One region of the Pseudodesulfovibrio piezophilus C1TLV30 genome, then DNA from elsewhere that is predicted to be linked to it. Evidence: predicted binding sites of a transcription regulator. Region 1 holds the regulator's gene; each other region holds the start of a gene.
The links. Region 1 encodes sigma-54, which starts transcription at its own class of promoters, with help from an activator protein. Its sites were predicted from a motif close to CTGGCACGGNNNNTGCTT; they were not measured.
Positions count from the first base shown of each region.

Region 2: a site for sigma-54 is predicted at 6,383-6,400, ahead of nifH (nitrogenase iron protein). Genes of this name have one in related genera too.
Region 3: a site for sigma-54 is predicted at 5,813-5,830, ahead of nifJ (pyruvate:ferredoxin (flavodoxin) oxidoreductase). Genes of this name have one in related genera too.

Region 1 is NC_020409.1:570,330-581,203, forward strand. Features, by position in the region: gene dapA (4-hydroxy-tetrahydrodipicolinate synthase) at 1-519, shown strand, start outside; gene BN4_RS02795 (manganese-dependent inorganic pyrophosphatase) at 681-1,601, opposite strand; gene BN4_RS02800 (PTS sugar transporter subunit IIC) at 1,697-2,371, opposite strand; gene BN4_RS02805 (PTS sugar transporter subunit IIB) at 2,397-2,858, opposite strand; gene BN4_RS02810 (PTS sugar transporter subunit IIA) at 2,866-3,306, opposite strand; gene rapZ (RNase adapter RapZ) at 3,309-4,190, opposite strand; gene BN4_RS02820 (PTS sugar transporter subunit IIA) at 4,210-4,659, opposite strand; gene hpf (ribosome hibernation-promoting factor, HPF/YfiA family) at 4,663-5,202, opposite strand; gene rpoN (RNA polymerase factor sigma-54) at 5,240-6,646, opposite strand; gene lptB (LPS export ABC transporter ATP-binding protein) at 6,889-7,614, opposite strand; gene BN4_RS02840 (LptA/OstA family protein) at 7,614-8,306, opposite strand; gene lptC (LPS export ABC transporter periplasmic protein LptC) at 8,478-9,080, opposite strand; gene BN4_RS02850 (KdsC family phosphatase) at 9,081-9,608, opposite strand; gene kdsA (3-deoxy-8-phosphooctulonate synthase) at 9,601-10,410, opposite strand; gene BN4_RS02860 (CTP synthase) at 10,411-10,874, opposite strand, start outside.
Region 2 is NC_020409.1:3,146,996-3,157,869, reverse strand. Features, by position in the region: gene BN4_RS14605 ((2Fe-2S) ferredoxin domain-containing protein) at 1-198, opposite strand, end outside; gene BN4_RS14600 (radical SAM protein) at 214-1,389, opposite strand; gene nifK (nitrogenase molybdenum-iron protein subunit beta) at 1,558-2,931, opposite strand; gene nifD (nitrogenase molybdenum-iron protein alpha chain) at 2,951-4,588, opposite strand; gene BN4_RS14585 (P-II family nitrogen regulator) at 4,616-4,990, opposite strand; gene BN4_RS14580 (P-II family nitrogen regulator) at 4,990-5,343, opposite strand; gene nifH (nitrogenase iron protein) at 5,509-6,339, opposite strand; gene BN4_RS14570 (LeuA family protein) at 6,661-7,758, shown strand; gene BN4_RS14565 (hypothetical protein) at 8,027-8,881, shown strand; gene BN4_RS14560 (efflux RND transporter permease subunit) at 8,889-10,874, opposite strand, start outside.
Region 3 is NC_020409.1:3,434,053-3,444,926, reverse strand. Features, by position in the region: gene BN4_RS15865 (FAD-binding oxidoreductase) at 1-179, opposite strand, end outside; gene BN4_RS15860 (L-lactate permease) at 312-2,021, opposite strand; gene nifJ (pyruvate:ferredoxin (flavodoxin) oxidoreductase) at 2,131-5,721, opposite strand; gene BN4_RS15850 (HU family DNA-binding protein) at 6,325-6,597, opposite strand; gene BN4_RS15845 (sigma-54-dependent transcriptional regulator) at 6,865-8,307, opposite strand; gene BN4_RS15840 (hybrid sensor histidine kinase/response regulator) at 8,329-10,874, opposite strand, start outside.

The DNA.
Region 1 (10,874 bases):
ATTGCGTCTGCAGCTCCTTTTCCTATGGTCATCTACAATGTGCCTGGAAGAACGGGACTCAACCTGCTCCCTGCCACACTCAAAAAGATAATAGATCAAGTTCCTGAAGCCATAGCCGTAAAAGAGGCCACTGGTGATATGAACCAGGCCGCACAAGTTATTGAAAAATGTGGAAAAGAATTTCAGCTTTTATCCGGCGACGATTTTACGGTCTTACCATTATTGGCCGTTGGAGGCTGCGGAGTTATTTCCGTCATATCGAACATAATGCCTAAGATGATGAGTGATATGTGCCATGCTTTTTTTGCTAAAGATTTTGGTAAAGCATTGGAGTGCAGTTTGAAAATGGCTCCGGTAAATAGGGCTATGTTCATGGAAACGAACCCCATTCCAGTCAAGACATCTCTTAATATGATGGAACTTTTCCCAGCTGCTGAATTTCGATTGCCTATTTTACCACTGCAGGAAAAAAACAGACCTAAATTGGAACAAGTTCTTAAAAAAGCCAAAGTTATCTAGTTTTCTCTACAGATTAAAGATCGTCCAAAACTCACTTCCGTTTAAACTGAAGTGAGTTTTTTGCATTTAAATTCTTGATGTTAGATCCTCTCAATACAAAAATGCCCGGCGTGGACTATCCACACCGGGCGTACTTTGCGCTTCAATCAGTAGGTCGTTTACTAGGCTTCGAAAGCCTTGATGAAGTTAGGTGCAACCTGCTTCTTACGGCTCATCACCCCTTCAAGGTAAACAGAAGTCCCATTGGGGGCAATGCCAAAAGCCTTCTCGACAACGGCAGCATCATCAGATGCAATAAGCATCTCAGAGCCTTCTTTCATAATGTCAGTCAACAGCAAGAAAACTGAATGACGTCCATCAGCTTTCACCTTCTCAATCTCAGCCTGAAGGGCCTCTTTGTGTGCATCCAGCATGGACAGATCAACAACTTCCAACTGACCAATACCAACTTTATTTCCGGACATATCAAAGTCTTTGTAATCACGGAAGACCAGCTCTTCAGGAGAAGCACCATCAACCGCTGATTTGACTTTAAACATTTCCATGCCCAAAGCCATAACATCATCAACACCAGCAATCTTTGCCAAAGCTTCAACTGCGGCTTTGTCCTGATCAGTGCAAGTCACAGATTTGAACATGACAGTGTCACTCAAGATTGCACACAGAAGAATCCCAGCAACATTAGCCGGAATTTCAATATTATAAAAATCATACATGGATTTGATGACAGTTCCAGTACAGCCGACAGGCCAAACCCACATCTCGAGAGGATTCGAAGTCGTGACATCACCCAGTTTGTGATGATCAACTACAGCAATCAGTTCAGCTTTATCAAGATTATCAATAGTTTGAGAAATATCAGTGTGATCAACCAGAATAATCTGCTGATCTGTCGCATCGGTTACGATTTCAGGTGCAGCAAGACCAAACTTTTCGAGCACAAAAGCTGTCTCAGGGGCGATTTCCCCTTGGGAGATAGCCTTGGCCTCCTGGCCACGCTTAGAGAAAAGATCGGCGACAGCAATCGCAGAAGCAATAGTATCGGTGTCCGGGTTCTTGTGTCCAACAACCAAAATAGCCATATCTAAAATCCTCCTAATTAAATTAATCCTGTGATCAGGAATATTCGCCTTGAAATAGAATGTGCCAAATATCACAAACTGTGCAAGGTGCCAAGCTAAAAACGTCCATAAAGTACGAAAAGGGTAATTAAAATGACCCCGGTAGTTAAAACAGCATAGGCTCTTTTCAAACGAAGAGCCATAAGCCCCCCCATGCTGGCAGCGATCCATAAATGCGGCCAGGTTATATCTATAGACGTGAGAAATGCTGGATAAAGAGTAAAAACAGTCTTGAATGTGAATTTTAGAACAAGTATCGCACAAAAAAACGCTCCCCAAGAAAGGAGCAAAGAACGGAGCACTGAACGCAAAATGAGTCTCGCTGGAAGATCCTTTGTATTTGGCTTTCGAGCCCAATGAAGCAAGCTGTTATAACTTCCTCGTTCTTGTTCTCTAAACCATGCTTCAACACGCGTTCCAAGCAGAGCTAAGGGCATACTGGCAAAAAGAACACCCATTATTTTTGCGGGGTGTGTCAGGCCAAAAAAAGTAGAGAGAGAGAGAGCTGAAAAAGTCGCGGCGGTCAAATGTGGCGGAATAAATGTGCCTACGGGAATGAGATCAAGCCAGAAGAGTTCAAAAAAAATGGCAATATTAAAACTATTGACATAATTCCCGGTCAAGCAGCCCCAAAAAAGCCCTATAACCAAAGGACGTTCTAGAAGACCAACATTGAGCGAGACCCTAAAAAGAGAAAAGAAGGCAAAAAAAAAGCGACTTGTGCAAACCAAAGGTAAGAATTGCTCTCGATCATGGCTAAAACCTCACCTGCACAGGATCGTTGGGGACACAACGAAAATCAAGAATGACTCCCCTTTTTGAAAGTTGTTTCAAACAACTTTCATCAGCATCGGAAAGCGCTACGCTTGGGGATATCTGTTTTTTCCCAGGGCTATAATGAACATTTCCAATATTAAGACTAGTATAGTCAAACCCAAAATCAAACGCTCTTTTGGCGTCTGAACAATTGGAAAAAAGAACAAGTATTGAAGAGATATTCCCCGCCTCAAGCATCCCTATCTCTTGAGCAAGATCCTCAATACTGATGAAAAGGCTTGAGACTGTTTGGGGTATAGCCAAGGACATGATTTCCTGTTGCAATGTATCACCAGCCAGTTCATCATTTGCAACAATGACTACCTTTGCCCCTGTATAAGGAAGCCAAGTCTCAATGATTTGGCCGTGAATAAGTCTATTATCAATGCGAACAAGTGTCACGGCCAACCTATTTCTTTGTTTTCTTCCGCAGCATGGCTCCTGCGACTTTTATGCCTTGTATTCCTGCAGCCTTAGCTTTTTCTGCAACAGCATCTATTTCCATCTTTCGAGACTGCAACGTTGCAACAAGCATGGGCAAATTAACACCAGTAATAACTTCGAGATTCTCTGATTTCATGAGTGAAAGACTCATGGTTGTTGGAGACCCGCCAAAAAGATCTGTGAGTGCCACAACTCCTTTTCCTGTTTCAACAGATCGGATAGCTCTCCGGATTGAGTCCATTGTTTCATCAACCCCTAAATTCACGTCAACTCCAACAGCCTGGCAATTCATTTGGGGGCCTAAAACAGTTATCGCAGCTTCAAGGAGCGTCTTACCAAACACTCCATGCGTGACAAGCACCACTCCGACTTCTGAAGTTCTCTTATTTCCAGATGTAGCAATCATTTTTATCCCAGTTCCATGTGTCTATGTTCAATAGTCACTGCATATCCCTTTTTTTTCAAGGTCGCCAGCAATGACTCTGCCACGGAAACCGACCGATGCCGCCCTCCTGTGCAACCAAGAGAGAGCGTAATTCTATATCGTCCTTCATCGGCATAGAGAGGGAGCATGTATGTTACAAAATCTTGAAATTTACTATTGAAATCGCTCCCGACTTGACTCTCAAGTACATAACTTTGAATAGACTTATCCAGCCCGGAAAGTGGTTTTAAGTTTTTATCGAAATATGGATTAGGCAAAAAACGCAAATCAAAAACGAAATCAGCTTCAGTGGGAACGCCATACTTAAAACCGAAAGAGATGATGTGAACACGCATACCCCGGCCAAGCTCTTCAATAGCTGTCCACTTTGTCTGCAAAACTCTTCTCAAATCATGCACAGAGTAGTCAGTTGTATCCAAAACGAGATCAGCTTTGCTTCGAATAGGTTCAAGAAGACTTCGTTCTTTCTCCAAAGCTTTATCAAGGCCAAGGGATTGACTTTCCAAAGGGTGGAGCCGTCTGGTAGTGGCATATCGTCGAACAAGTTCCGGCTGTTTTGCCTCCAAGAAAAGAACTTGAGGAACAATTCCCATTGCAGCCAACTCTTTGAGCGCATGATTCCAACCATCATTGAACTCAAGTTGCCGCATATCCATCCCAAGAGCCAACCCTCGGTATTTTGAATCCTGCTTTAAAATTAATTCAGCAATTTTAGCAGACATACTCGAAGGAAGCCCATCAATACAGAAAAAACCCAAATCTTCGAAGACCTTGAGTGCTGTACTTTTGCCGGAACCAGAAATACCTGTAACGACAACAACGGGAAAAGAATTGTGGGAAATCAAGAAATCATCCTAAAAGACCTTAAACATCTTGGAGAAGTTGCCATAACTCATCATGAGATTCAGTCTCAATAAAACGTTTTCGAAAAGCCTCATCCTTAAGAATGCGTGAGATTTGGGCCAATATACGAAGGTGCATACCAGCACTATTCTCAGGTGCAAGAACAAGGAAAAAGATTGAGCATGGCTTATGATCAAGGGCTTCAAATTCGACCCCTTGGAGACTTCGTCCCACAGCGATAACAACCTTCTCGATATTTTCAAGTTTGCCGTGAGGAATGGCTATCCCGTCACCAATGCCGGTTGTTCCCAGGCTCTCACGTTCAAGAAGGACACGAACCGCTTGGTCCGTGTCCATCTCAGGATATGCTTCGCCAATAGGGGCGAGAAGTTCTGTCAAAGCCTCAGATTTTGTATCAGAGGCGAGATTGAAAAGAACGAAATTCTTTTCTAAATAATCACCGAGTTTCATAATTTAATTACCAGGGTCGATTAATCCGTAATCGCCATTCTTTCGCTTATAAATTACATTAACATCCTCAGTTTCCGCATTCAGAAAAACGAGGAATTCATTATCAAACGTGTTTAATTGCTCCGCAGCCTCATCTATTGACATTGGCTTTGCTTCGTAACTATCAGTGCCAACAATTGTAGGTATATGTTCTCCTGTCACATCGTCATATGAAAAGAAGTTCATTTGAACCTTATTGCCACGAGCCTGCTTGCTTCTATTCTTGACCTTTTCACGCATTCTACGCAGTTGAGCCTCAAGCTTATCCAAAACCATGTCAATGGTAGAATACATATCTTCTGAATCTTCATATGCAGAGATATGAATGTTGTCAGCATTCAAAATAACATCAGCCTTGTGCCGAAACTTTTCTACTAAAAGATTGACTTGGAGATCTGCTTCGGAGTCGGGAACGAACTTACCTATCTTTTCAAATCTCTTTTGTGCATAACCCTTCAAATGGTCAGACGGCTCAAAATTCTTGAAAGTGAAGCTTATGTTCATACACTACCTCCTGTTCAAAAGGTGAAAGAAACTGAACTTAGAAATATTGTTTACGCTTTGAAGAAGATGCAATTCCCATTGCTGAACGGTACTTGGCAACAGTACGTCGAGCTATATTAACATCAAGCTCATCCTTAAGAATTTCACCAATTTTTTCATCACTTAACGGTCTTTTAGTATCTTCGTTCGCTATCATTTTTTTGATGAGTGCCTTAACACTTTCTGAACCGACTTGCGAACCATCATTCAAATCCAATGCGCTGTTGAAGAAAAATTTCAACTCAAAGATACCATGAGGAGTCGAAACATATTTACTTGTGGTAATCCGACTCACGGTGGATTCATGCATTTCGATATCTTCAGCAACTTCCTTAAGAATTAAAGGCCTGAGTTTTGTAACTCCTTCTTCAAAAAAACCTCTTTGAAATCGTACGATGCTGTCGACTACTTTATACAACGTTCTCTGCCTCTGGTACAGACTTTTCATCAACCACGCGGCAGAACGCATCTTTTCCTGAAAATAATCTTTTTCCTTATCCGCAACATCCCGCATAGTGTCCATGTAAAATGAATTCATCTGCAATCGAGGCATCCCATCCTCATTAAGGATAATCACAAATTCATCACCGTACTTGTATACAAAGACATCAGGACTTACATAGTGAGGTTCTGTACTGGAAAAATTGGTCCCAGGCATAGGATCCAACGTCTGCATTAAATCAAGATAACTCTTGAGGTCTTCCATGGAAATTTTAAATTTCCTAGCTAAGGGCTTATAACGGTTTTTTTCGAGATCTTCCAGATGGTCCTTAACCAAGGAGAACAGAATAGGATCATCAAGCCCTAAAACATCCATTTGCACGAGAAGACATTCTTGTGGCGTTCGAGCAGCCACACCAACAGGGTCCAACCGCTGGAGTCGCAAAATCACAGCTTCAATTTCTTCATCCGAAGCATCGACCATGCTCATAATTTCTTCATTAGTGGCCTGAAGATAGCCATTATGGTCAAGATTACCGATAATGATTTCACCGATAGCAATTTCTGATTCTGAGAAATTAGACAATCTCATTTGCCAGCTCATATGCCCATCCAGTGAGGGTTTTGAGGCAAGCCGAGCCTCAAAAGAAAGTCCTTCTTCAGGTACCTCGGAATCACGTGCCGACGCCTGCTTAGAAGTACTTGAGAATTCTCCCAAATAATTTTCCCAATCAGCTGTCCGCACAAGCTCTTCTTCTGCTTGAGATTCAGTTAACTCCTCTTTCTCTCGGATTTCTGTCTCAATTTCTGTTTCTTCCAGAAAAGGGTTTTCCAGAAGTTCCTGTTGAACAGTTTCCAAAAGCTCAAGGCGAGAAAGTTGCAACAGCTTTATGGCCTGCTGCAACTGGGGAGTCATGACCAGTTGCTGAGAAAGCTTGAGTTGTTGTCTGAGTTCAAGTCCCATATTATGAAGCCTTAAAGACTAAACAAGATCTATATTTCAAGTTATATTCTTCTACATTAATAGTTTTTTTACTACATCTCGCTGCTACTATGCCACAGCGAAAATCTGTAAGCAAGCCATTCCTTGAGTAATATATTGTAACTATTGGATTAATGAGAAAGAGAAAATGATATGAAAGAAGTGTACCAATGTTTACGGTATGTGTAAATCATCAATGAGTTGAAAGGCACAAAAAAAAGAAATCAAAGACGAAAATCCTCACCGAGATAGATTTGACGAGCTCGACTGTCTTGCACGATAATATCTGGAGTCCCTTCGAGAATAACAGTCCCCTCGTAGACAAGATATGCTCTATCACAAATATTCAATGTTTCTCTAACATTATGATCAGAAATAAGAATCCCTATCCCCATGCTTTTCAGAACGGAAATGATATCCTGAATATCAATAACAGCAATAGGGTCAACACCGGCAAAAGGCTCATCCAACAAAATAAATTTCGGATCCATTATGAGCGCTCTTGCAATTTCCAAGCGACGTCTTTCCCCTCCTGAAAGAAACATGGCTGCTTGATCCGCAAGTTTGCTGATAGTGAACATCTCCATCAACTCTTCAGCTCTTTTTTTCTGAGCCTTGGAACTCAAAGACGTCTGTTCAAGTATTATTTCGAGATTCTGACGAACTGATAGTTTTTTAAAAATAGAATTTTCCTGAGGAAGATAACTCACCCCAAGCCGAGCCCGCTCATGCAAAGGTTTATTCGTCAGAGCTTTCCCCGACAAAGAAACCTGCCCAGTATTTGGCTTAACAATCCCAACAAGCATATAAAAAGTAGTTGTTTTACCTGCACCATTTGGCCCAAGCAATCCAACGACTTCTTGTGGATTCAGTTCCAGATTTATGCCGTGTACAACTTCCTTTTGGCCGTACCTTTTGGACAGATTTGTTGCTATCAAACCATCAGACATTATTGCACCTTGACACTGTCAGGGGTCATAAAAACAGCCTGTACTCTCTTGCCATTTCCACCAACAACCTCACTTCGATTTTCCTTGGCGTAAAAATTAATGACGTCACCTGTTAAACTGTTAGGACCATCCTGTAATTGAGGATTATCTTCCATCCGAAGCACTTGACGACTGACAAAATAAATCAACTTGCCACATGATCCTCGTGAACGCCCTTTTTGGGCTTTCACACTCCCTTCTGCTACGATTTTATCAATACTGTCAGCCGAAAATTTTTTATCAGAGCTCGAAGCAAGGTATGCAGACAATTTATGGGCCCAAAGAGTTAAATCACCATGTTCAGCAACGACATTTCCAACAAAAGAAACCATCTTCCCACTCTCATCATAAATCATGCGTTCTGAAGATATCTTGATAGGAACTCTTCCCGGAGTGACACCAAATGCACTTGGTGAAAAAGGAGCTTCTGCTTGAACGTCGGCCTTGACTTCACCTTCCCCACTGGGAGGTAAAGGTATTGAAGAAACTACGATATCTTTCTCATTTTCCTGCTTCATCTGGGCCGGTGCCAAAAAACGCATATGAGAATATCCAAGAGCATCCTTCTCGTCATGTGCGGTGGCATTGAGGTCGAAGACGGCCCCCCAATTCCCTTCAACAAAATCAACTTTGACTTTCTGTCCTTTTAACAAGGTGACTCTGTGTTTACTCTGAGCAGTTCTCTTGGCTCGAACATTCAAATTCTGAGTGGCTTCACGGATTTCCCCCCACCCATCGGCGTAAACCGAAGATGCAGCAACCATGATGCAGACACAAAAAATTATGGAGAGGGAAATACGTTTCATAGAAAACACACCATATCTCTATTTATTAAGGGACATACCACTATATTTTTGGGGAGAGAATAAGGCCTCGACCCCGCCAGCTGCGATGAGTTCGCGACTAATCAGATCAATTTCAACGGCTGCACCAGTCAATGTCATATCAGGTCTACGAACAATGACGCCACCTTTAAGGTAGACCTTATGCATGGCACCAACATAATCGAGATGTTGAGCAAGCAATTCAATATCACCAAACCGGCCCGTCACATTATCATATAAGGTCAGATTATCATTGGATTGATCAACATCGCCAAGATCAGCCTTGACATAGACTTCTTGTCGATCTTCGCCATAAAAAGCTGTCAATTGGGGATGCTCAACGCCAATGAGTTTTCTTTCCTGATTGTACTGAGCTTTTTTTGCAAGCAACTTCCACGTCATAGCCCCCTGCTTTCCTTGGACCAGTTCTATATCTTGCGCTACAATATCTGATTGATCCAAAATTTCATCTCGACTGCCACCTCCCGAAGCTTTTTCTGGAGTGACAAGAATATCGGTGAAAAAAGTCTCCTTGATAGCTATCCCCAAGAGCAAACCAAGAGCAAAAATGAGTATAAAGAAAAGCGCAGAACGCCTTTTCATCTAGTCTACCCACCGCTTCATGGCATCTTCAAATAAGCCACGAGCTTTGAGAATATAGCTAATGGCTTCACGAACCGCACCATGGCCTCCACGCTTAGTAGAGACCCAATCTGCAATCTCAAGAACTTCGGGCATGGCATTGGACACACTCATCGCGAGTCCGGCATATTTCATTACTCCGAGGTCAATCCAGTCATCTCCAATAAATGCAGCTTCAGATGGCTTTATTCCTATTTTATCACACATTTCAATCAAGTAAGGAACTTTTCGATGATTGCCAGCATAATAATGCTTAATACCAAGCTCAGAGATTCTTTTTTCAACCGGAGGTTGATCCAACCCGGTGATAACACCAATTTCAAGCCCTGCCGTCTGGGCGAGTTTGATACCGAGACCATCCTGAACATTAAACCGTTTCATGACCATACCTTCATTGGTATAGTACAAACCTCCATCTGTTAAAACCCCATCAACATCAAGCACAAGCAATTTTATATTCTGGGCAAGCTTGAAAGCACGATCAGCCATTATTCAACTCCCAAAGAGCCTTGAGGCGGGTGAGGAGAGCCTCCACAGCATCAAGTGGCAAACTGTTCGGCCCATCACATTTTGCATTATCCGGATCAGGGTGGCACTCCATAAAAACCCCGTTTGCACCGGCGGCAACTGCAGCCGAAGCCAAAACAGGAATATATTCCCGCTGCCCTCCAGAGGCCTTGCCAAGCCCCCCCGGCAACTGGACCGAATGGGTTGCATCAAAAACTACTGGCACATCAAATTTTCGCATTTCAGGAATGGAGCGCATGTCTACAACCAAATTATTGTATCCATACGTTACCCCACGCTCTGTCAGCCAAATATTTTCATTACCCGAGGCCCGTAGCTTATTCACGACATTTTCCATATCCCAAGGAGCAAGGAATTGGCCTTTTTTCACATTAACAATTTTGCCTGTCTTTGCTGCTGCAACAAGCAAATCTGTCTGCCTGCATAAAAAAGCAGGAATTTGGAGAACGTCAGCGACCTCCGCAACCAAGGGGGCCTGTTCAGGATGATGAATATCCGTAACAATAGGAAGCCCGGTTTCAGCCTTGACCTCAGAAAGCAAACGCACGCCTTCCTGCATTCCAGGCCCTCGAAAACTCGTAACAGAAGTCCTGTTCGCCTTATCAAAAGAACTTTTAAAAACCAACGGCAAACCGAGCCGATCTGCGATCGCTGCAAGCGTTGTCGCTGCACGCAGTACGATTTCACGGCTTTCAATGACACACGGTCCGGCCAGAATAAACGGACCGGACCGACTTTTTTGATATAATTCGCTTAGAGCCAATTATTTTCCCCTCTTATCCCTATCAAGCTTGGAAGCCTTGATAAATTCTCTGAACAGAGGATGTGGTTTCATGGGATTGGATTTGAACTCTGGGTGAAACTGGCATCCAAGAAACCACGGATGATCCGGCAACTCAACTATTTCCACCAGAGATTCATCGGGCGCAGTTCCCGAGAGAACCATCCCATTATTCACAAACTGCTCAATATATTCGTTGTTGAATTCAAAACGATGCCGATGTCTTTCGTCAATATTAATAGTCTGATATGCTTTATGAGCAGCTGTATCTTTTTTCAATTTACAGGGGTAAGTACCAAGCCTCATGGTTCCCCCTTTATCAGATTCTTCACAGCGAGTTTCTGTCTTCTTCGTACGGAAATCAAACCATTCTTTCATCAGATATATGATGTCATGTTCTGTTGCGGCATCGAATTCAACAGAGTTGGCATTTTCCAGTCCAATGA
Region 2 (10,874 bases), 1.1 Mb from region 1:
CTGAACGACCATGATCGGACCGGATTCACACTGCTTGAGACAGGTTGTGGCGACAACCAGGGCATCCAGACCACGGTCCAGGATTTCTTCCTCGATGTACTGCAGGAAACCATCGGTCTGCTTGTGACAGATGCCTTTGGGTTCGCCTGCTGCACGAAAACTCTGACAACAAATGATCATTCTCTCAGGTACGGCCATGATTGATTCTCCTCGCTATTGTTTGCGGAATTTCTTGCCTTTTTTTCCGCCGCCATAAAGCACGTCTACCGTCCCTGCGATCTCCCCATCGGTGATCAGGACTGACAGCCCATCGCGGCTCAAAATTTGTCGTGGTTTTTCGCCTGCACTCGCGGTCAGGAGCACAAAGCAATCCTTCAGCAGCTTGGAAAGGTCTTTCCAACGCCTGGAACCGGAACCGGGTTCAGGCGCATCCCTGGATTCCAGCAGACATGGCAGGCCATCTTCTCGTGGGCCATAGATCAAAACCTTGACCGCGTGGCCAAGATGCAGGTCCACGTCCATACCACCTGAACTGACAACGGCCACGTTGGGACGATCGGCTATGGGCTTGGGCAGCACAGAAATAGGGGCGTCGCGCTTTTCGAGTGAAGTCAGACCGACGATGTCCTCGCCACAGTCCTCCCAGGCAGGCATGAGATGCAGGTGACGCGCCACCCCCTCGCGAATGGTGTCCATAAGCTCCGCACCGCATTCGGCGGGAGCATCGGTACAGTCAGGGTCCGGCCTGTAGGGAACCACTGCCATGATATCGGCGCCGAGGCTCGCCATGGTTGAGGCGATCTCTTCCACATGCCCGGCGTTAATCCCCGGATAGACCGTGGTATTGATCTTGACGGTGATTCCTGCTTCCTTGAAAGCAACCACGGCATCGGCCTGATCTTTCATCAAAAGCTGAACCGCTTCCGGTAATGGAACCGTCTTGGTTGACGGTCTAACCCAGGCGTACAGGTTCTCTGCGACCTCTGGAGAGACGGCGTCCACCAGCAATGTGACATGGGAAAGCCCGAGTGCGGCCAGTTCAGATGCATACTTGGCACTCCCGATACCAACGGTGGTCATGCACAATGAAATTTTCGGAAATTCTGCATGAACCATGTTCAATGTCCGAAGGGTCGGCTCAGGCACAGCCATGGGATCGCCGGGACCGGTAATCCCAACGACATCGACAGTTGTCCCTTCGGATATCACGCTTTTAAGCCAGGTCATGGCCTCCTCCGGAAGCATGGCGGACTTGGCCTTGATCAAACCAGAAAATCTGATTTTTGAATTCGCCCGGGGAGCGACAGGAAGATGCAGGCGTCCGACATTCTTGCGTGAAGCAAGGCCGAAGCAAGGATGGGTATCGTATGAAGTGGAGCTGGGTGCCATGCTGCGTATCCTTTGTATGTTACGGCTTTTCAAAAAGGTCCGAATGCCGGAGAAGTATTCCGGTCCAGCCCGTCGGACCGGAATGTCAAAAGGTGGACGTCGTGGCAATCGGGCCTCTTTCAAAAGCCGCGGCGGAGGGGGAAGCTCTCCGCCGCGGGTATGGGAGTGCTACAGGACGAGTTCGAATACCCGTTCTGGATCGTCGCGGTCCTTACGGTCCAGGAACAGGGTCAGGATCTTTTCAAGCAACCTGAGCCCGCCCTTGTAGCCAACTGTCGGGAAGTACTGGTGACCCTGGCGATCCAGGATCGGGAAGCCCCAGCGCAAGAACGGGATGTCCTCGTCACGGGCAATGTACTTGCCATAGGTATTTCCGATAAGCAGATCGACAGGCTCGTTCTTGATCCACTGGTGCATCAGGAACATATCGCCTTTGGCCTTGACTTTGACTTCAAAGGGCTGCCCTTCACAGATTTCCTGAATCCGCTTCTCGAACTTCTTGCCCGGAGTTCCGGTCACGACATACACGGGTTGCATGTCCAGAGAGACCAGGAATTCACACATGGAGATGAGCTGATCTGGGTCGCCCCAGATGGCAACACGCTTGCCGTAGAAGTACTGGTGCATGTCGGAAATCATATCCACGAGCTGACCACGTTCAGTGGCCACGGCATCGGGGACAGAGACTCCGGCCACGGTACGCAGAACATCAATGAAACGGTCAGTGGCAGCCAGTCCGAATGGCATATCCAGCACAGTGCACGGCACCTTGCATTTGGAATCGAGCCAGCGGGCAGCGTCTGCCGAACACCACTCACCCAGAGCGAGAGTTCCAATGGCATCGCCACTCTTCTTGAGTTCGGAGACGGTAACGCCTCCATCAGGGAACATCTTGTATTCTCCGGTCAGCGGAGCATCGAGAACACCGGAAGTATCAGGGAACAGAGTGATGTCCACACCGATCAAACCAGCGAGACGCTTGATCTCGGCCATATCGGAAGGTTCGACCCAACCGGGGATGACATTGACCTTGCCGGATTTCTTGCCAGACGGTTCAGCCAACTGAGCCATGGCTTTCACCATATTGGAGAATCCGGTGACGTGGGAACCGACATAGCTCGGAGTGGGAGCTCCGATGACAGTCTTGCCTTCAGGGATCTTTCCTTCTTTCTGAGCCTTGGTACGAATCTGGTTCAGGTCATCACCAATGGTCTCGGACAGACACGTGGTGTGCACTGCGATAACTTCAGGCTCGTAGACCGTGAAGATATTGTCGATGGCCTGCACCAGGTTGGCCTGTCCGCCAAAAACCGATGCTCCTTCAGTAAAGGAACTGGTCGCGGCCGAAATGGGTTCCTTATAGTGACGTGTCAGGGTGGAGCGATGATACGCACAGCACCCCTGAGAACCATGGCTATGAGGCAGGCAGCCGTGAATACCGAGGGCGGCGTACATGGCTCCGATAGGCTGACATGTCTTGGCCGGATTGATCACCAGAGCCTTGCGGTCAGCAACTTCTTTTTTAGTATGTCTTAATAACATTGTCTTCTCTCTCCCTCGGTTATTCCCACACGAAGGTGCCGGTAAGTTCAGGATTTTCCTGCCAGGGAGCCTTCATGTAGCTCCAGACCTTGCTGTTCACGAGACGGTCGATTTCCTTGTAGAAATTGACTGCGCCCTTGAACCCGGCATACGGGCCGCCGGAGTCATAGCTGTGCAACTGTTTCATGGGGATGCCCAGTTTCTGAATGGAGAATTTCTCTTTGATACCTGCGCAAAAGAGATCAGGTTTGAGGATTTCCACCAGCTTGTCAGCTTCGTACTGATTGAGATCATCGATAATCAAAGATCCCTTATCCATATCTGGATTCATGCCTTCATAGTGCTTGAACTTAAATCCGGCATCTTCCAAAGCCTTGTACTCTTCCGGTGTTTTGCGCGGATTGTAGAGTTTTTCATCCTGCACGACTTCGATTTCTTCAATATTACGAGAATCTGCATCAACTTTAAGAGTGGGGATAACGTCACGCCCTTCGTAATCATCACGATGACCGAACTCATACCCGGCGGATAATGTTTTCATTCCCATCTCGACGAACAGTTCATTGTAGTGGTGGGCACGTGAACCACCAACAAACATCATGGCTGTTTTGCCTTCAGTACGCGAACGAACGTCTTCGATGACAGTCTTCACTTCGACCAGCTCTTCTGCAATGACAGCCTCGACCTTATCGATAAGCTTCTTGTCGCCAAAGTATTCAGCAATCTTACGCAGAGATTTCGCTGTTGCCTCTGCTCCGATGAAGTTGACCTTTATCCAGGGAATGCCATACTTAGTTTCAAGCATATCAGCCACATAGTTGATAGAGCGATGACACATGACCGCGCTCAAATCAGCATGCTGGGCAGAGGCGAACTGATCATAGGACGAGTTGCCTGAGAAGGTTGCGATATTGGTGATACCGCACTTCTTGAAGATACGATCTATCTCAAAACCGTCTCCACCAATGTTATACTCACCCAAGAGATTGATTTTGTATTCGCCTTCAGAAGGGGTCTCATTTTCACCGATCAGGTGCGTGAAGACCTGGTTATTCGCGATGTGGTGACCTGCGGACTGGGAAACTCCCTTGTATCCTTCGCAGGAGAAGCCGAACACGTTACAGTCTCCGAATTTGGCTTTCATCTTTTTGGCCACTGCGTGGACATCATCACCAATCAGGCCGACCGGGCAGGTCGCGAATATGGCGATCCCCTTGGGATGAAACAGGTCGTATGCTTCCTGAATCGCTGCTGCGAGTTTCTTTTCACCACCAAAGATGATGTCCTGATCCTGCATATCGGTCGAGAAACAGTACGGCATGTAGTTATCACCGTCCGGTCCAGGTTCAGTCTGGTTACGGCGAGTAAGCCAGGAATAGAAACCACAACCAATGGGACCGTGGGTGATATTTACGAGATCACGGGTGGGGCCGAGGATAACCCCCTTGCAACCGGCATAAGTGCATCCACGCATGGTGATGATACCGGGGATGGTACGGACATTTGCCAGGATCTCAGGCGGAGTCTCGGACTCCTGAGCCTCATTGATCATTATTTGCTTTGCGCGCTTGCGAGCCACCTTGGGCGGATACTTCTTGAGAAGTTCTTCCTTGATATCGGCGGCATCGAACTGCACGACCTTTTTCGTCTTAGCCATGTATTTGCTCTCCTTCAAAGCGGCGCTTTAGGCGATCGCCTTTTCGCCGGTTTCAGAGGTTCTGACGCGGGCTGCGTCCCCAATAGGCAGGACGAAAATCTTGCCATCGCCGGGTTTCCCGGTCTGGTTGACAGAGGTGATTGCTTCCACCACCTCTTCCACGACATCGTCAGTGACTACTGCCGTCAACATGCGCTTTGGATACAATTTCCCTTTTTCTCCCAGGACTGCTGCGGCTTCTTCGTATCCGCTCTCAGCGCCTTCCAGGACACTTGAGTTGATAAACCCCTTGCCTCGGCCCTGTGCTTCGTGAGCAAAGAAGGCATCCACGCCAACCTCAGTCAAGGCAGCCTTGGTGCGGTTCATCATGTCCATGCGCACAACTGCGATGATTTCCTTCATTATGCTGCCTCCTCGGAAGCGGCGGCAGTATCGTTGACGCCGGAACTGATGGTGTAGACATCCTCGACTTCGGAAACAAAAATCTTACCATCACCGAAAGCACCTTTGGTGCCGGAGCGCGCAGCGTTCATGATTGTCGTGATGACGAAGTCCTTGTCTGCGGCGTTGACAACGCTCATGAGCATGGTCTTGGGGATTTCATCATAGGTGACTTCACCGATCTTGATGCCGCGCTGCTTGCCGCGACCAGCCACGGAGTATTTGGTGACTGCCGGAAAACCATTGTCCATCAGGGCAGCCAAGACATCATCCGCTTTTTCAGGCCGTACAATCGCTCTTACCATGATCATCATTTTAACGCTCTCCTATCTTACTTGAATTATGTACTTTTGGTTGCATTTTCTCTTTTATTCCTCCCGGGTCAAAGGCATCGGTGTTAAGAGCAGACCTTTCGTTCATCCACGAAATTCGTCGAGTCTCGACCGTCGGAAGACGCCGGGAGGGATGCGAAATGAGATTTATGCAGCTTCCAGGATGCCGTATTCGAGCAACAATTTTTCGAGGTCCTCAATTTCCAACGGAGTGGGAATAGTGAACATTTCGTTTTCATCGATAGCTTTGGCCAATCCACGGTACTCGTTGGCCTGCGGGACAGAACCATCCCACTCGATAACTGTTTTGCGGTTGATCTCAGCGCGCTGGACATCATTGTCACGCGGGACAAAATAGATCATCTGGGTGCCAAGTTTCGCAGCAAGCTCAGTGATCAGATCAGCTTCACGGTCAGTATTACGGGAGTTGCAGATAAGGCCGCCGAGACGAACGCCACCGGATTCAGCGTATTTCATGATACCCTTGCAAATGTTGTTTGCGGCATACATGGCCATCATCTCGCCGGAGCAGACGATGTAGATCTCTTCAGCTTTACCATCACGAATTGGCATGGCGAAGCCACCACAGACAACGTCACCGAGGACATCGTAGAATGAATAATCCAGTCCTTCGGACTCTTCGTAGGCACCAAGCGACTCGAGCATGTTGATGGAAGTAATGATACCACGACCGGCACAGCCAACTCCCGGCTCGGGACCACCGGACTCGACACACCATGTTCCGCCAAAACCAGGCTTGCGGATATCGTCCAGCTCAACATCTTCACCCTCTTCACGCAGGGTATCGAGAACGGATTTCTGTGCCAGACCACCAAGCAACAAACGAGTGGAATCAGCCTTGGGATCACAGCCAACAACCATGATCTTACGTCCCATTTCAGCCAAACCAGCAACAGTATTCTGAGTGGTTGTGGACTTTCCGATGCCGCCTTTACCGTAGATTGCTACTTTCCTCATGATTTCTCCTCCATGGGTTTTCTTGCGTTGATGCTTCTCCCTATGGCAAACCCCGTGCCATTCGTGACAAGTTAATGTAAACACCTTAAATAAAAAGATTTATCATAAAACCACACAGAGACAACTCACCTACGAAAAGTGTAGGAAGCAACGAACTTCGCAGACGAAGTTGTAGGAACCTACAAAAATGTCAGCAACAACACCCGCAACGCTTTTTTAAAAAAAACACGTAATTTTAGAATGTTAAATCAACAGACTGCTTTGGCATCGTTCATGCTTCTCCATACGCATGGAACAGCACATGACATTGGGAGAAACAACATGTTGATTGATACGACACTCAGAGAAGGCGCTCAGCTTTTCGGCGCTTATTTCAGCATGAAAGAAAAGGAAGCCATCATACGAGGACTCCTTGAACTTGGTGTGGAAGAATTAGAACTGGGCTGGGTAGGTCAAAATGGACTTGAAGAACTGATTCGCCGTGTTCGCCCCTTCGCCGGGGCAACCCGGATAAGCGCATGGACCCCATGCCGGGACGGAGACATCCGCACCGCAGCGGCATTGAATGTGGACAGGATCAATATTGGTGTCCCTGTTTCCGATCTTCATCTCAAGAACAGATTGCACACCAACCGCGAAGGATTACTTGAGCGATTGGCCGGAACAGTTTTATCCGCCGTCCTTCTCGGCGTGGAATATGTTTCTGTCGGCCTTGAAGATATCTCCCGTGCCGACCCGGAGTTTTCCCTGACTGCTGCGATGCTGGCACAGGATATGGGGGCTTCAAGGGTCCGACTGTCAGATTCTCTCGGTTTGCTGACTCCCTCTGAGACAAAAAAAATGATTACATCTTTCAAAGAGAATCTTGAAATCGATGTGGCGGTCCATTGCCATAACGATTTTGGCATGGCCACGGCAAATGCTATCACAGCCTTGGCCTCAGGAGCAGATTACGCAGATGTCAGTGTTCTGGGAATCGGGGAACGATCCGGTATAGCCGCCACTGAAGAAGTTGCTGCGTATTTTACCATCAAGGAGGAAAGTCATGGGTATCAAACTCAAGGGATTCGTCAACTCTGCCATCAAGTCGCTGAAGCTGCCGGGGTCCCGATTCCTCGAACGAAAGCCATTGCAGGTAAGGATATCTTTTCATGCGAATCAGGCATCCACGCTCACGCACTCAGCAAATCTCCCGACCTCTTCGAGCCGTTTTCACCGAAAACCATCGGCGCAGATCGCACTCTCGCGGTTGGCGGCAAAAGCGGGCGGGCGGCAGTTGCCCACGCACTTGATAAGAACGGGCTTGAATATCCCGAACGGGAGCTCCCTCAGCTTGTTTCAGCGGTAAGAAAACTGGCCTGGCAACTGGAACGTCCACTGACTTCGCTGGAATTATCCGAATTAGCCAAGCGCAATTAAAAAGGATCGCTTCTATGCTCAGAAAATTCATCCTGATTTTCTTTTGGATATGCTTCCTCTCCAATTCCGCACAAGCGCATGTACCCCGCTCGCCTGACCAGTCATGGCACTGTAGAGTGGCTGCACACGGTAAAATTAGATTGGCTCATGCTCCCGAAAGGACTTGCAGTTGAGAAGTCTTTTTCTCAGATGAAAATGGATGGGATACTGTCCACTTCATAAACCGTTTTCCTGTGACCAAACATCCTGAAAAGACACGGAGGAAATCATGCAGACCATTGAAACGAAGTATGGTGAATTCATTGCCCAGCACACAGCCAACGAACTGCGTCGAAAGGAAATTTTACCTGTCGTCTTTCATGAATCCGGGGTCATCAAATCACTGCCGCTGGAATCGCAACAAACAGTTGTGACACCAGCTGGGGAAATCCCTGCGGAACTGATCTCCTTCCATGCAAACGGATGCATCAATCGAATTTTCCCCCTCAATGGAAAGCTGTCCGGCTATTGGGCACAGGAAGATGAAGCGAACCTTGCTCGCCCAGTCACTCTGGTGACTCCCTCCGGAACCATCACAACGCGCATCATCGGAATCAGTTTTTACGAGAATGAAACCCTGCGCAGCATCACCCTCTGGCCAGGAGAGACCATCTCCATTTCCACCCCCGCCGGAATGTTGGATACTCGTATCGGAGTCAGTTTCACCCCTGATGGCGAAGTCAGTTCCCTGGAACCGGCCAAACCGACTCCAGTCAAGACAGCAGCCGGGGAAATCACGGCATATGACCCGGACGCCATTGGTGTGAATGGGGATTGGAATTCCTTGGTCTTTGACAAGTCAGGTGCTGTTGTCCGCGTTACCACGACCTTGACCAGGGTCAAGGCCGTGCATCCCAATGGGACAACCACGGTTTTTACCCCCGGCACCAGAGAAAGCCTGTGTAGCGAGAGTGAAGAAGAAGTCGTCCCGATGGTAGTAGAAATGGACCAATCGGCGATCAGGGTTCGCACCAGTGCAGACCGACCAGTCGCAACACTCCCCATGGATACACATGTCTTCTTTTCCGAACCGTATTTACCACAACTCGCCAACTTCATGGAGATGATGCGCTGTTCCGTATGATCACCACTTATTCAGAAAGCGCATTCAGGTCACTCCCCTGCCTGACTTCTTCGGGGTCCCACGTATACTTCCCAAAGGATTGACGAAAGAACAGTGAATATAGGACCGGGCAGAGAACAAGGGTGAGAATTGTCGCAAAGGCCAGCCCTGACATGATCAGGTTGGCCATGGGACGCCACATTTCGCCCCCCTGCAACGAGAGTGGAATCATGCCGATAATCGTCGTGGTTGCAGTCATGATGATGGGTCTCGCCCTCTCCATGGCTGATATCACGATGCTGTTGGCAAGATCCATTCCCCGGCTCCTTTGAATTTCTATCCGGTCTATGAGCATAATCGCATTATTGACGATAATACCCAGGAGAGAAATCATGCCGAGCATAGGCATGAAGCCGAAGGGAGCATTGGTCGCGAGCATCCCGGCGGTGATACCGACCATCATGGGAGGCAATGTCAGGAGAATGATCAACGGGCGTCGGAGCGAATTGAATTGAAAGACCAAAACCAAGACCAACAGCCCCATGGCAAGAGGCATATTGGCATTAATCGCTTCCTGAGATTCCACACTCTTTTCAAATTCTCCTCCGTACTCGACGGTGTACCCGATCGGCCAATCTCCCTGCTTCATGAGTTCATCGATTTGAGGTCGAATCGATCCCAAAATAGTAAGAGCATAGTATCCTTCTCCCACATTCGCCTTGACAGTCATGGTCCGTGTCTGGTCCCTACGCCGGATATCAGAGGGTTGCCAATCAAGTTTCGTCTCAGCCACCTGACTCAAAGGCACACTCTTTCCGCTATCGTAGGAATACACATTCAGGCTTCCGACTTTATCGAGATGATCACGGACGCCTTCATTGTTACGAAGCAGGATCGGAATCGAAGTGTCCCCATCCCGATACTCTGAAGCCTGAAGACCGCTCATGCTGGTTTGTAGGCTCACTGCCACGTCAAAACTGGTTAACCCGGCCTTGCGAGCCTTCTCCTGATCAATTTTAACCAGCATTTTCTTGGTCCACTGCCCCCAGTCATCCCAAACACGGGTAATGCCGGGTTGCTTTTCGACAAGTGCGACCACCTTATCTCGCAGAGCATACAAGGTTTTCATGTCAGGGCCGGAAATACGCACCTGAAGCGGAGCACCGACCGGTGGCCCATTCATCAGTTTATTCAAACTGTAATCCGCATCAGGGAATGCCTCTTCCAATTCCTTTCTCGTCCGTGAAATAAGGGGATCAACGGATTCCACGGACTTGGTATTGATCACGAATGTGGCCAGATTGCTATTCTGCTGTTCGAGATTGAGCGGCAGATACCAGCGAGGCCCACCATGCCCGACAAAAACACCAACACTATCAATATCCTTGTCCGCAAGAAGGAATTTTTCAAGTCGAGTCACCCGTTTGTTTGTCGTGGTAATGTCCGTTCCATAAGGCTGCCAAAAATCAATGGTGAACTGCGCCCGTTCATTAGGGGGAAAGAACATTTTCGGAACATACTTGAATCCCCATACAGCCACGCCGCAACAGAGAAGGACTCCGGCAAGAAAGACCGTTCTATTGCGCAAGCACAGAAGAAGAAAACTGCGATACCACCGATAGAGACGCCCCATATAAGTCTCCACCTTCAACTTCGGCTTAAGAATGTAGTAACACATCATCGGCACCATGCTCATGGACATGCCCCACGAACACAACAGGGCCAAAGAGACCACCACAAAAAGGGAAAAACAGAATTCACCCGTAGCATTCTCAGCCAAGGGGATAGGGAGAAAAGCGAAAATAGTTGTCAATGAAGCGGCGAGCAACGGCATCCACAACTCGCTGACAGCACCGGCCACCGCTTTGAGTCGCTCCTCACCCGCAGCCAGTCTGACAAGAATGGCTTCGGAAACAACGACCCCGTTATCAACAAGAATACCGAGTGAGATAATCAATGAAGCAATGGAAATACGTTGCAGCCCGACATCGAAAAACGGCATGAGGCAAATGCA
Region 3 (10,874 bases), 780 kb from region 1:
CAGAGCTTGGTGACTTTGCCCAAAGCTTCGCTGGTCTCGGGGCGAACAACCAGGGCTGGCATCACGGAATCGAGCACGGCAGCGTCGTAAGAGTAGGAATGACGGTCAGTTTCGCTCGTCATGCAATTTTCGGCACCGACAATGGCTTCGAAATCCTTGATGATGGCATCTTTACTCATTGTTAAACTCCTAAAATTCTTATCCCGAGCTGTCGCCAGGGAGAAAGGCGTATATTGTTATTGTATGAATTATATCCACTTTTGCGAAAAAGGGAGGCGGGTTTTGCCCGCCTCCCCTAGGGACAATCGAAACTAGAAGATGCCGGGAACGAACACGAAGCTCAGGAGCGACGCGACGATACCGACAACAATACCGTAGAGCACGAAAGGCACAACGGTGCGCTTCAGAATGGCACCTTCCATGCCGGACAAACCGACAACGGCGCACACAGCAACGATGTTATGGATACAAATCATGTTACCCATACCACCACCGACTGCCTGGGCGGCAACGATGATCTGACGCGGCAGTTCCAGCTGAGTTGCGACACCCCACTGGAATTCTGCGAAGAGCAGATCAGAAACAGTGTTGGAACCAGTGATGAATGCACCAAGACCACCAACGTAGGAAGCAACCATGGGCCATGCATTACCGGCGATACCGGCCACAGCCTTGGCCATTGCCAGAGGCATGGAAGGGTAGTTGTTCGGATTCAATGCAGCATCAGCAATACCGGAACCACGGAAGATGGAAACCAGGGCAACTGCGGCAAACAGTGCGATGGTTGGGTTCTTCATGGTGACAATCGCCTGGCTCCAGGCGGCCTTGACCTTGCTGCTTGGCATACCGTGAATGGCAATGGTCAGAATGGCAACCAGTGTGAACGGGATAGTACCGGGCAGGTACAGGTAGGCAATCGCGCCGTTGACGCTCTTGTATCCGAGGATATGGCTGAACTTGATAGCCTGAGCTGCGAGCACGCCCTTGATTCCCAATTCAGGAATACGGGTCACAACCAGGATGGCGCCGATCAGAATGTAAGGCAACCAAGCCTTGAACTGGCTCATGTGCGGCTTGAAGTCAGTGGAGCCACCGGAAACGGTACCGGTCCATTCCGGGTCCCATTTGGAGGAATCACCGAAGTTCCAGGCAGTCTTGGGCACGCAAAAACCGGCTTTTGCGCCAGCGATGATGATGCCGAGACCGACGAGACCACCGATCAGTGAAGGGAACTCAGGACCGACGTTCCATGCGAAGAACATATAAGGAACAGTGAAAGAAACAGCTGCGAATATGCAGAATTTCCATGCGGCCAAGCCTGGCTTCCAGCTCCGCTCAGGACCGAAGTAGCGGGTAATGAAACCGAGCATGAAGACCGGCAGGATGAAGATCATGGCGAGGTTCATCACAGTAGCCCACTGACCGATGACGGAGTTGAAATCGCCCATGTTGGCGAAGTTCAATCCAGCCACGCCAGAAGCAACGGCCTGGTCAACACCGGGAGCGAGGTATTTCAGGCCGAGAACGACCGGAGTACCGACAGCGCCGAATGTGACAGGGAACGAGTTGAAGACCAGACACACAATTGCGGCAGCAAGGGGCGGAAAGCCCAATGACAGCAACAGCGGCGCAGCCAAGGCAGCAGGAGTACCGAAACCGGCAGCGCCCTCAAGAAATGCTGCAAACATATACCCGATGATAATGGCCTGAATACGACGGTCAGGCGTGATGTTCTGCATGCCATACTGGATGGTTTCCATACCGCCAGACTGCTGCAGGGTACGAAGAATCAGGATCGCACCGAAAACAATGATCAAAATACCGATGGCGGTAATGAACCCCTGAAGGGTCAAGGCTGCCACGTATTTGACGGGCAGTCCCCAGACAATGACAGCGCCGGCAGCGGCGGTGAGCCATGCAAGGGGCATGGCTTTGGTGGCAGGCCAACGCATGCCGACCATAAGGACCAGTGCTACCAGAATTGGCAGCAGTGCAACTAATGCAAGCACTTCCAATGACATTATAAAACTCCTCCAAAATTGTGGGGTGATTCCCACATGATTAAAAACGCGCAGGGCGGGCTAGGCAACAAGCCTCCGCAATATCCCGCCCCGCGCAAACATCTAACGACTATCTACCGTCATCGCACGGCTCACCGGAGCCAGGGCTTTCGGCAGACACACCGACTTCGCAGGCCTCGCCCTCAACTTCCTCTGCCTTGCTAAAATCAGCATCGGCGAGATGAGTGAGAATGGCATAACGATCAGCGTAGTCTTTTTCGATCTTCTCGCGGAACGCCTTGGACAGTTCCGGATGGAACCTTTCCAGCATGGCGTAACGGTTTTCACCGGAGAGGAATTCCTGCAGGCTTCCGTCAGGAGCTTTGGACTCCAGAATAAACGGATTCTTGCCTTCCTCAACGAGAAGCGGATTGTAACGGAACAGCGGCCAGTAACCGGAATCAACAGCCAGCTTCTGCTCGAGCTGGGTTTTACCCATGCCCTTCTTGATGCCCTGGTTGATGCACGGTGCGTAGCAGATGATGAGGGACGGTCCGGGATAAGCCTCGGCTTCCTTGAAGGCCTTCATCATTTGCTGCTTGTCGGCACCCATGGCGATGGAAGCGACATAGACATACCCGTAGGTCATTGCCATACGACCGAGATCTTTCTTGCCTGTGCCCTTACCGGCAGCGGCGAACTTGGCAATGGATCCCAGCGGGGTTGCCTTGGAGGACTGACCACCGGTGTTGGAGTAAACTTCGGTGTCCATGACCAGGATGTTGACGTCTTTGCCAGAGGCGATGACGTGATCCAGACCACCAAAACCGATGTCGTAGGCCCACCCGTCACCACCGAAGATCCAGACGGATTTCTTGGTGAACAGATCAGAACTGGCTGCGATTTCAGAAAGCAGTTCGTCTGTAGTGCCTTCCAGAGCGGCTTTCAAGGTCTTGCCGGCTTCGGCAGAAGCTTCCGCCTCACCCTTGACAGCCAACCAGCCTTCGAGAGCGGCCTTGACGTCGCCTGTGGCGGAAGCAACAGCTTCTTCGCACTTGGCAATCAAAGTCTCACGGCGATTGTTGACACCCATTTCGATACCAAAACCGAATTCGGCAGCGTCCTCGAACAGGGAGTTACCCCATGCCGGACCGTGGCCTTCAGCATTGACAGCGTAAGGAGTGGACGGAGCGGATGCACCCCAGATAGAGGAACAACCCGTTGCGTTGGCGATGATCATGCGCTCACCGAAGAGCTGAGTCAGCACCTTGACGTACGGAGTCTCACCACAACCGGAGCAGGCACCGGAGAATTCCATCAGAGACTGACGGAACTGGCTGCCCTTGACGGTGTCGCGCTTGAAAGCTTCCTTGAAGGAAACAGTCTGTGCATAATCCCAGTTTGGAACCTGCTCGTCGAGCTGGGTAGCGATCGGTTTCATGACCAGAGCTTTTTCCTTGGCCGGGCAGATATCAGCGCAGTTGCCGCAGCCCAGGCAATCCTGAGAAGCAACCTGGATGCGATACGCCATACCCTTGACGTCCTTGCCCTTGGCACCAACGGTACCAAAAGAGGCCGGAGCATTCTTGAGTTCGTCTTCGGTAGCGATGACCGGACGCAGTGCAGAGTGCGGGCAAACAAATGCGCACTGGTTACACTGAATGCAGTTGTCAGCGATCCACTCGGGAACGTTGATGGCAACACCACGTTTTTCATACTGAGAGGTGGCCAGCGGCATGGTGCCATCTTTAGAGAAGGCAGACACAGGCAGATCGTCGCCCTTCTGGGCCAGGACCGGACGCATGACGTTCTTGACGTATGCCGGATCATCGGATGCGGCAGCGGAATCCTCAGCCAGGTCTGCCCAGGCAGCAGGCACAGGGATTTCGACAATGGAGTTGATACCCACATCGACAGCAGCGTTATTCATGTTGACGATCTTGTCGCCCTTCTTGCCGTAGGCGGCCTTGATACCGGCCTTGAGCAGTGAAACGGCTTCGTCAAAGTCGATGACGTCAGCCAGTTTGAAGAAGGCAGTCTGCATGATCATGTTGATGCGTCCGCCGAGGCCGACTTCACCAGCAATCTTGACAGCGTCAACTGTGTAGAACTTGAGGTTTTTCTGAGCAATGGTACGACGCATGGCTGCGGGCAGCTGTGCGTCCATTTCCTCTGCGGTCCAGGCACAGTTCAGGACGAATGTTCCGCCATCCTTGATACCGTCCAGGACATCATAGAGGTGCACGTAGCTGGGGTTATGGCAGGCGATATAATCAGCTGCGGTGATCAGATACGTGGACTGAATGGGCTTCTCACCGAAACGCAGGTGAGAAATGGTGATACCGCCGGACTTCTTGGAGTCGTAGGCAAAGTATCCCTGGGCGTAAAGATCGGTGTTGTCACCGATGATCTTGATCGCCTGCTTGTTGGCTCCGACAGTTCCGTCAGAGCCGAGGCCCCAGAACTTGCACTGCACAGTACCTTCCGGGGTAGTATCCAGGGCCTCGGTCGTGACAAGGGAGGTCTTGGTGACATCATCCTCAATACCCACGGTGAAACGGGTACGGGGAGTTTCAGCCGCCAGATTATCGAAAACAGCCTTGACCATGGCAGGAGTGAACTCCTTGGAACCCAATCCGTAACGACCGGCGACAACGGCAGGACCGTCGCCATTTTCCAGCAAGGTCGTGCAGACATCCTGGTACAGGGGATCGCCCAGAGCGCCGGGCTCCTTGGTACGATCGAGCACTGCGAGAGTCTTGGTCGAAGCAGGCAGGACTGACAGAAAATGCTTGGCAGAGAAAGGACGGTACAGACGGACCTTGATCAGGCCGACTTTTTCGCCCTTGGCGCACAGCAGGTTGACGACTTCCTCAATGGCCTCGCAGCCGGAACCCATACAGATAATGACACGCTCGGCATCGTCGGCACCAACATAGTCGAAAGGCTTGTAGTTGCGGCCAGTGAGTGCAGAAACCTTGTTCATGTACTCTTCGACGATCTCGGGAATGACATCGTAATCGGCATTGGAAGCTTCACGACCCTGGAAGTAGATATCCGGGTTCTGAGCAGTACCGCGAACATCCGGGTGTTCGGGATTCATGGAGCGGGCGCGGAAAGCGGCAACTTTGTCCATGTTCAACAGTGGCTTCATATCTGCGTAATCAATGACTTCGACTTTCTGAATCTCATGCGAGGTCCTGAATCCGTCGAAGAAAGAAACGAAAGGCACGGAAGCTTCGATGGTGGCCAGGTGAGCTACCAGCGACAGATCCATGACTTCCTGAACGGAAGCGGCGGCCAGCATGGCAAAACCGGTCTGACGGCACGCCATGACATCCTGATGATCACCGAAGATAGACAGAGCGTGGGCTGCAAGAGCGCGAGCAGAAACATGGAAGACGCAAGGGAGCAATTCTCCGGAGATCTTGTACATGTTCGGGATCATCAGAAGGAGGCCCTGGGATGCGGTGAAAGTCGTTGTCATCGCGCCACCGGCCAGAGAGCCGTGAACAGCACCAGCTGCACCGGCTTCACTCTGAAGCTGGCGAACTTCCAGGGTCTGTCCGAAAATGTTCTTCCGTCCCTGGGCAGCCCATTCGTCTGCGATTTCGCCCATGGTGGAAGAAGGGGTGATGGGGTAGATGGCAGCGGTCTCGCTCATGGCGTAGGCCACCCAAGCGGCGGCGGTATTACCATCCATCGTTTTCATCTTTGACATGTTGGTCATTCTCCTCTTGAGGTGTTTATTTCCAAAAAGTTGTCTTTCCGCTGCTGCGGGGAGCGGACAAGCTGATAGAGCTTGATCCTATACTCAACAACCGTGCCAAAACTATAATAAAGGGGTTTATTCCAATATTATAGTGAGATAGCTAAAAAAAATAAAATTGTCACACTTGATACACGATCGTTTCAGTCCGAAAAACAAGACAAGAAAAGCAAGCAGAGGTCTCCCAACGGATAAAAAAACATCCATTTCGTGCATCTTATCTAAAAAGACTTGTATTTTTGGGTCATTCCATGCTGTCCGTTTTTTCAGACTGACCGTGTCCAGTATGCAATACTAGGGAAGATATACTCACAAATCAGTAGTATCGCGCATTCAATGAACACACAGTTCGAGTACACCCAACCAGGAACTTCCCTCTGAAGACAAGTAATAGTCGTAAAATCTGATTTTGTCGCCCTGCTCTCACCCACTTTTTTCGGGTCAGACAAACAGAACCGCCTAAAAAAAGAAAAACATTGACGAAAGTAGGCACTCAAAAAAACAAGAAGACCCCATCCCTGAGGATGGGGTCTTCATATTTCTTCAAAAACCGAGTTACTTGACGGCTTCTTTCAGAACCTTTCCAGGCTTGAACTGAGCAACCTTGCATGCCGGGATCTTGATTTCATCACCGGTACGGGGGTTACGGCCAGTACGGGCCTTACGTTCGCTCACGCTGAAGGTGCCGAAACCGGTCAGGGTAATCTTGCTCCCTGCGGCCAGTTCGTCCTTGATGGTGTCAAGAATGGCATTCATTGAAGCTTCAGCCTGTGCTTTGGAGGAGCCGTTCTTGTCAGCGATTTTTGCAACAAGTTCTGCTTTGGTCATCTGTCTCTCCTTAGTGGTTTATAAAAGTGATCAACGTACATTATACGCTCAAGTATTAACTCCCCTTACACGCTTGGCGTTTTGAAAGGAAGTCAAAAATCGGCTTCTGTAACAAAAAAACAAGAATCCCCCTGTCAGAAAACATTATCCATAGGGGAATACAGTCTTTCACTCGCTCAGTGTAACAAACAGACCCACACAATATGGTATTACGCAGGCGAGTTGGTTCAGCCTTATGGAGTATATTTCAGACAATTTCAATACCCATTAGAGCGACAATCCATATTTTTTCAATAAAGAATAGAAATGAGAACGAGAAAGTTGCGAAGCCTTGAGAATTTTTTGCAGATCACCACCGCATTGGCGGATCAATTCCCCAAGGTAGACTTTTTCTGCTATCCCCTTGAATTCCCTTAAGGTTGGCAACTCCTGATCGAAAATATCTTCAAAAATTTCCTGTCCAATTTTCCAGACTCCCCCACCGCCGGGCGCGACAGGGACATCAGCGACGACTTCCGACCCCGTCATTCTTTTGATCTGCGACTTGGCTACCTGAATACGAAGAGTCCGGGGCAAATGCATGGTGTAAAGTGTCTTTTCATCCCCGGCAGCGATGACGGCTCGCTCAAGGATATTAAACAGTTCCCGAATATTTCCCGGCCAGGAATAGCTCTCAAGCGTGGAAAAGAAATCCGAGCCAAAAGCCTTCTCTCCCATGCCGTATTGCTCGCACAACCTTTTGACTCGAAATTCAGCCAACGGGCGAATATCTTCCGGCCTTTGAGAAAGGGGAGGCAGCAAAATACGCATTGTTTTAATACGAAAGAGGAGGTCAGAGCGAAATTCTCCCTTTTCGACCATTTGGTCCAAATCTTTGTTGGTAGCTGCTATCAACCTGAAATTACTTGTCTGTTCACGAGTATCACCGACAGGACGAAAAGTTCGTTCCTGCAACACGCGCAAAAACGCTTTCTGAATGGAAAGAGGAATCTCACCAATCTCATCCAGAAAGAGTGTTCCACCGTCGGCCAACTTGATCAAACCGATCCTGTCTGATTGTGCTCCGGTAAACGCCCCTTTGCGATGGCCAAATAGCGTTGACTCGACCAGAGATTCAGTCAACCCAGCACAATCAACCACGACGAACTGTCCGCTTCTCCGCTTGGAGTTGGCATGAATGGTCGAAGCGAAAAGTTCTTTTCCGGTTCCAGTATGCCCATTGATGAGGACGTTGGTATCCGAGCGGGCAGCCTGAGCCATGAGTTCGAAGCTGGCTCGAATGGAGGGACTCGCTCCGACAACATTCGCGAGATCAAGGCTATCTCCCTTGTCCTTGCCAACCTTCTCTTCATGATATTTCAATGCACGACCAAGGGTTAGGGATATTTCCCGAACACTCGAAGGCTTGAGGAGATAATCCCAAGCTCCTCCCACAATCGCCAATTCGGCTCCGTCAGGATCACCTTTTCCGGTGAGAATAATCACTTCCGGTGGTGTCGGCAGAGCCATTATGTCTGGCAACATATCCAGACTATTGCCATCCGGGAGACGGACATCCAGAAAAACAACATCATATTCATTAGCTCGGGCGAGTCGGAGTCCCTCTTCAAGCGTATGGGCAGCATCGCACTGATGCGTCAGCCGTGTGATGAGGCTTTCCATGGTTTCGCAGACTTCGAAATCATCATCTATGATCAATATATTCGCCACGCTGATCCCCTTTGGCGTTCCTTATTTCGAATTCATGACCGCCGAAATCGCTTCTGACAGGTCATCCTTGTCATATGGTTTGATAACCACCTGACGGATATTGGGCAAGTGGGCAGCGGCAGTCGCAGCATCTTCACGACCGGAAACCAGGATAATCGGCATATTGGGGACATGATGAGCAACTTCTATTGCCAATTGAGTCCCGCTCATGCCAGGCATGTCATAATCAGTGATAAGCAGGTCGAATATATGTGGCATTCCCTTGACACGGACAATGGCCTCTTCCGGGTCTCGAATCGCTGTCACTTCATACCCCATGGTCCTGAGCAGACGCGGCGTGGTGTGCAATTGATCATAATCGTCTTCCACGAAAAGGACGTGCGCCCATCCCGGAATCGTGAATGTACCGCTGCTGGGTAATTCAACGTCACTTTTGTCCACTTTGGGCAAATAAATTTCAAAAACAGTGCCGCCGCCGGTCCTGCCGGTAACCTGAAGCCCTCCTCCGTGACTGCGTATAATACCATGCACTACGGAAAGCCCCAACCCGGTGCCTTCGGTCTTATCCTTAGTAGAAAAAAACGGATCAAATATCTTATCAATAATTTCAGGAGGAATACCAGGTCCGTTGTCCTCAATACTCATACGAACATATTCACCGGGAGCCAGCCCCAGGATACGGGCATCTTCCTTGGCGAGAACAGCCTGGTCCACGCGGACTTCGATAATACCGCCCTTCCCTCGCAGAGCATGAAATGAATTCGTGCAGAGATTCATGGCCACCTGGTGCAACTGAGTCGGGTCTGCACGGACAAAGTCAAGCATGGGAGCGATACTTGAACGTACCCGAATATTACTGGGCATGGAGGCCTCGAGAAGACCGAGGACTTCTGAAACAACACTCCCGACATCCGTTGAGCGGAATCCCTCGGTGGAAGGCCGACTAAAAGCGAGAATCTGCTTCACCACCCGGCCACCACGCCGCGCGGCCTTCAGCACCCGTTGCAAATCTTTACTGGTCACTGAATCCGAATCAACATCTCCCACGGCCAGCTCTGTAGAGTTGATAATTGATGTCAATATGTTATTGAAATCATGTGCAATTCCTCCGGCCAGAGTTCCAATAGCTTCCATCTTTTGTGATTGCAGAAGCTGTTTTTCGAGATTGCGCTCCTTGGTAATATTCTCGGCCGTGCTCAATACACCGACGATCGCTCCGGCCTGATCATGAATGGGCACCTTGTTGATCTCAAGCCACGCATGATTGCCATTGGCATCCATGAGTTTGCGTCGAACTTTCCTGAGCCCTACCCCTTGACTCAACACAGTCAAGTCTGCCCCGGTTGCCCAGGCAACATGCTCAGGATCACGTGTGTCATTTTTGGCCAGCCAATTCACCCCATTACCGCTTCCTTCACCACCGAAGAATTCTGCAAAGGCCCGATTGGTTCCGAGATATATTCCTTGACGATCCTTCCATGAAACAAGCTGAGGGACAGCGTCCATCAATGTTTCCTGAAAAGCCAACTGGTCCTTGATTTTTCTTTCAACCTTACGCCGTTCAGTCATGGTCGTGACCAAAAATGCCATGACAACCAAGAGCAGCACAAAACTCACGATAATGGTCCAGAAGAGTTCCTTGGGCAACTCATAAAATGGACTCGGTGCGTTGATCAGACGGCTGTTAGGAGGTAAAAGCTCTTCTGTGATACCCAACCGCCATAAGACTTGATAATCGAAGACATATTCACCTGTCGGCTCCTTAAAGACAGGGATGCTGTCTGCGGATTCCCCTTTGAGAATCCGAAGGGCGACAGATGCAGCCTGTTGCCCATGCTTGAAGCCCGACAACATCCTTCCCCCCACTGCACCATTACCCAGCAGGAACTCCCATGCCGTGTAAATAGGAACAGCGGAATGCCTATAAATGGCGGCCATGACATCTTCAGCAGTGTAAAAGCGCCCGCCAATGGTCTGATAGTACGGGATGAAAAACAAGAAGGTATCCGATGGCAGCACCTTGACCCGTTCAAGCACTTCAGCCAGCGTCAGTCGAGTCCAGTATTCAACTTCAAGATGCGGCTGGTACTTCTCGACACCATGCTCAACCTGCTGCTTGATAGCCAATCCGGCGGTGGAAGTATCTCCCACGACAATCATCCGTCTCTTATCCGGATGCAACTTGAGGGCGACATCCAAAGTCTGCATCAGGTTGAAATTCTCCACGAGACCAGTCACGTTGCCTTGCTTAAGCGCTCCGTCCTTCAAATCGTTCACACCGCAGAAGACCAGCGGGACACCCGGAAACAATTCATTTCGAAATTCACTTGCAAACATGAAGGCATCGTCATCCACGGCCATCACGACATCGAAGGCTTCATGCGCGAATTTTTCCTTGTAGAGCCGAAGAAGCATTCCAGAAACGGCATCATGCTCATACCGCTTGAAATCCATATATTCGACTTGAAGATTTATTTTGAATTCGCTCTCATCAAGAATTGATCGAACCCCATCCATAATGGAGTCAGACCACTGATATCCGTCATGATATGAATTGAGGTAGAGAA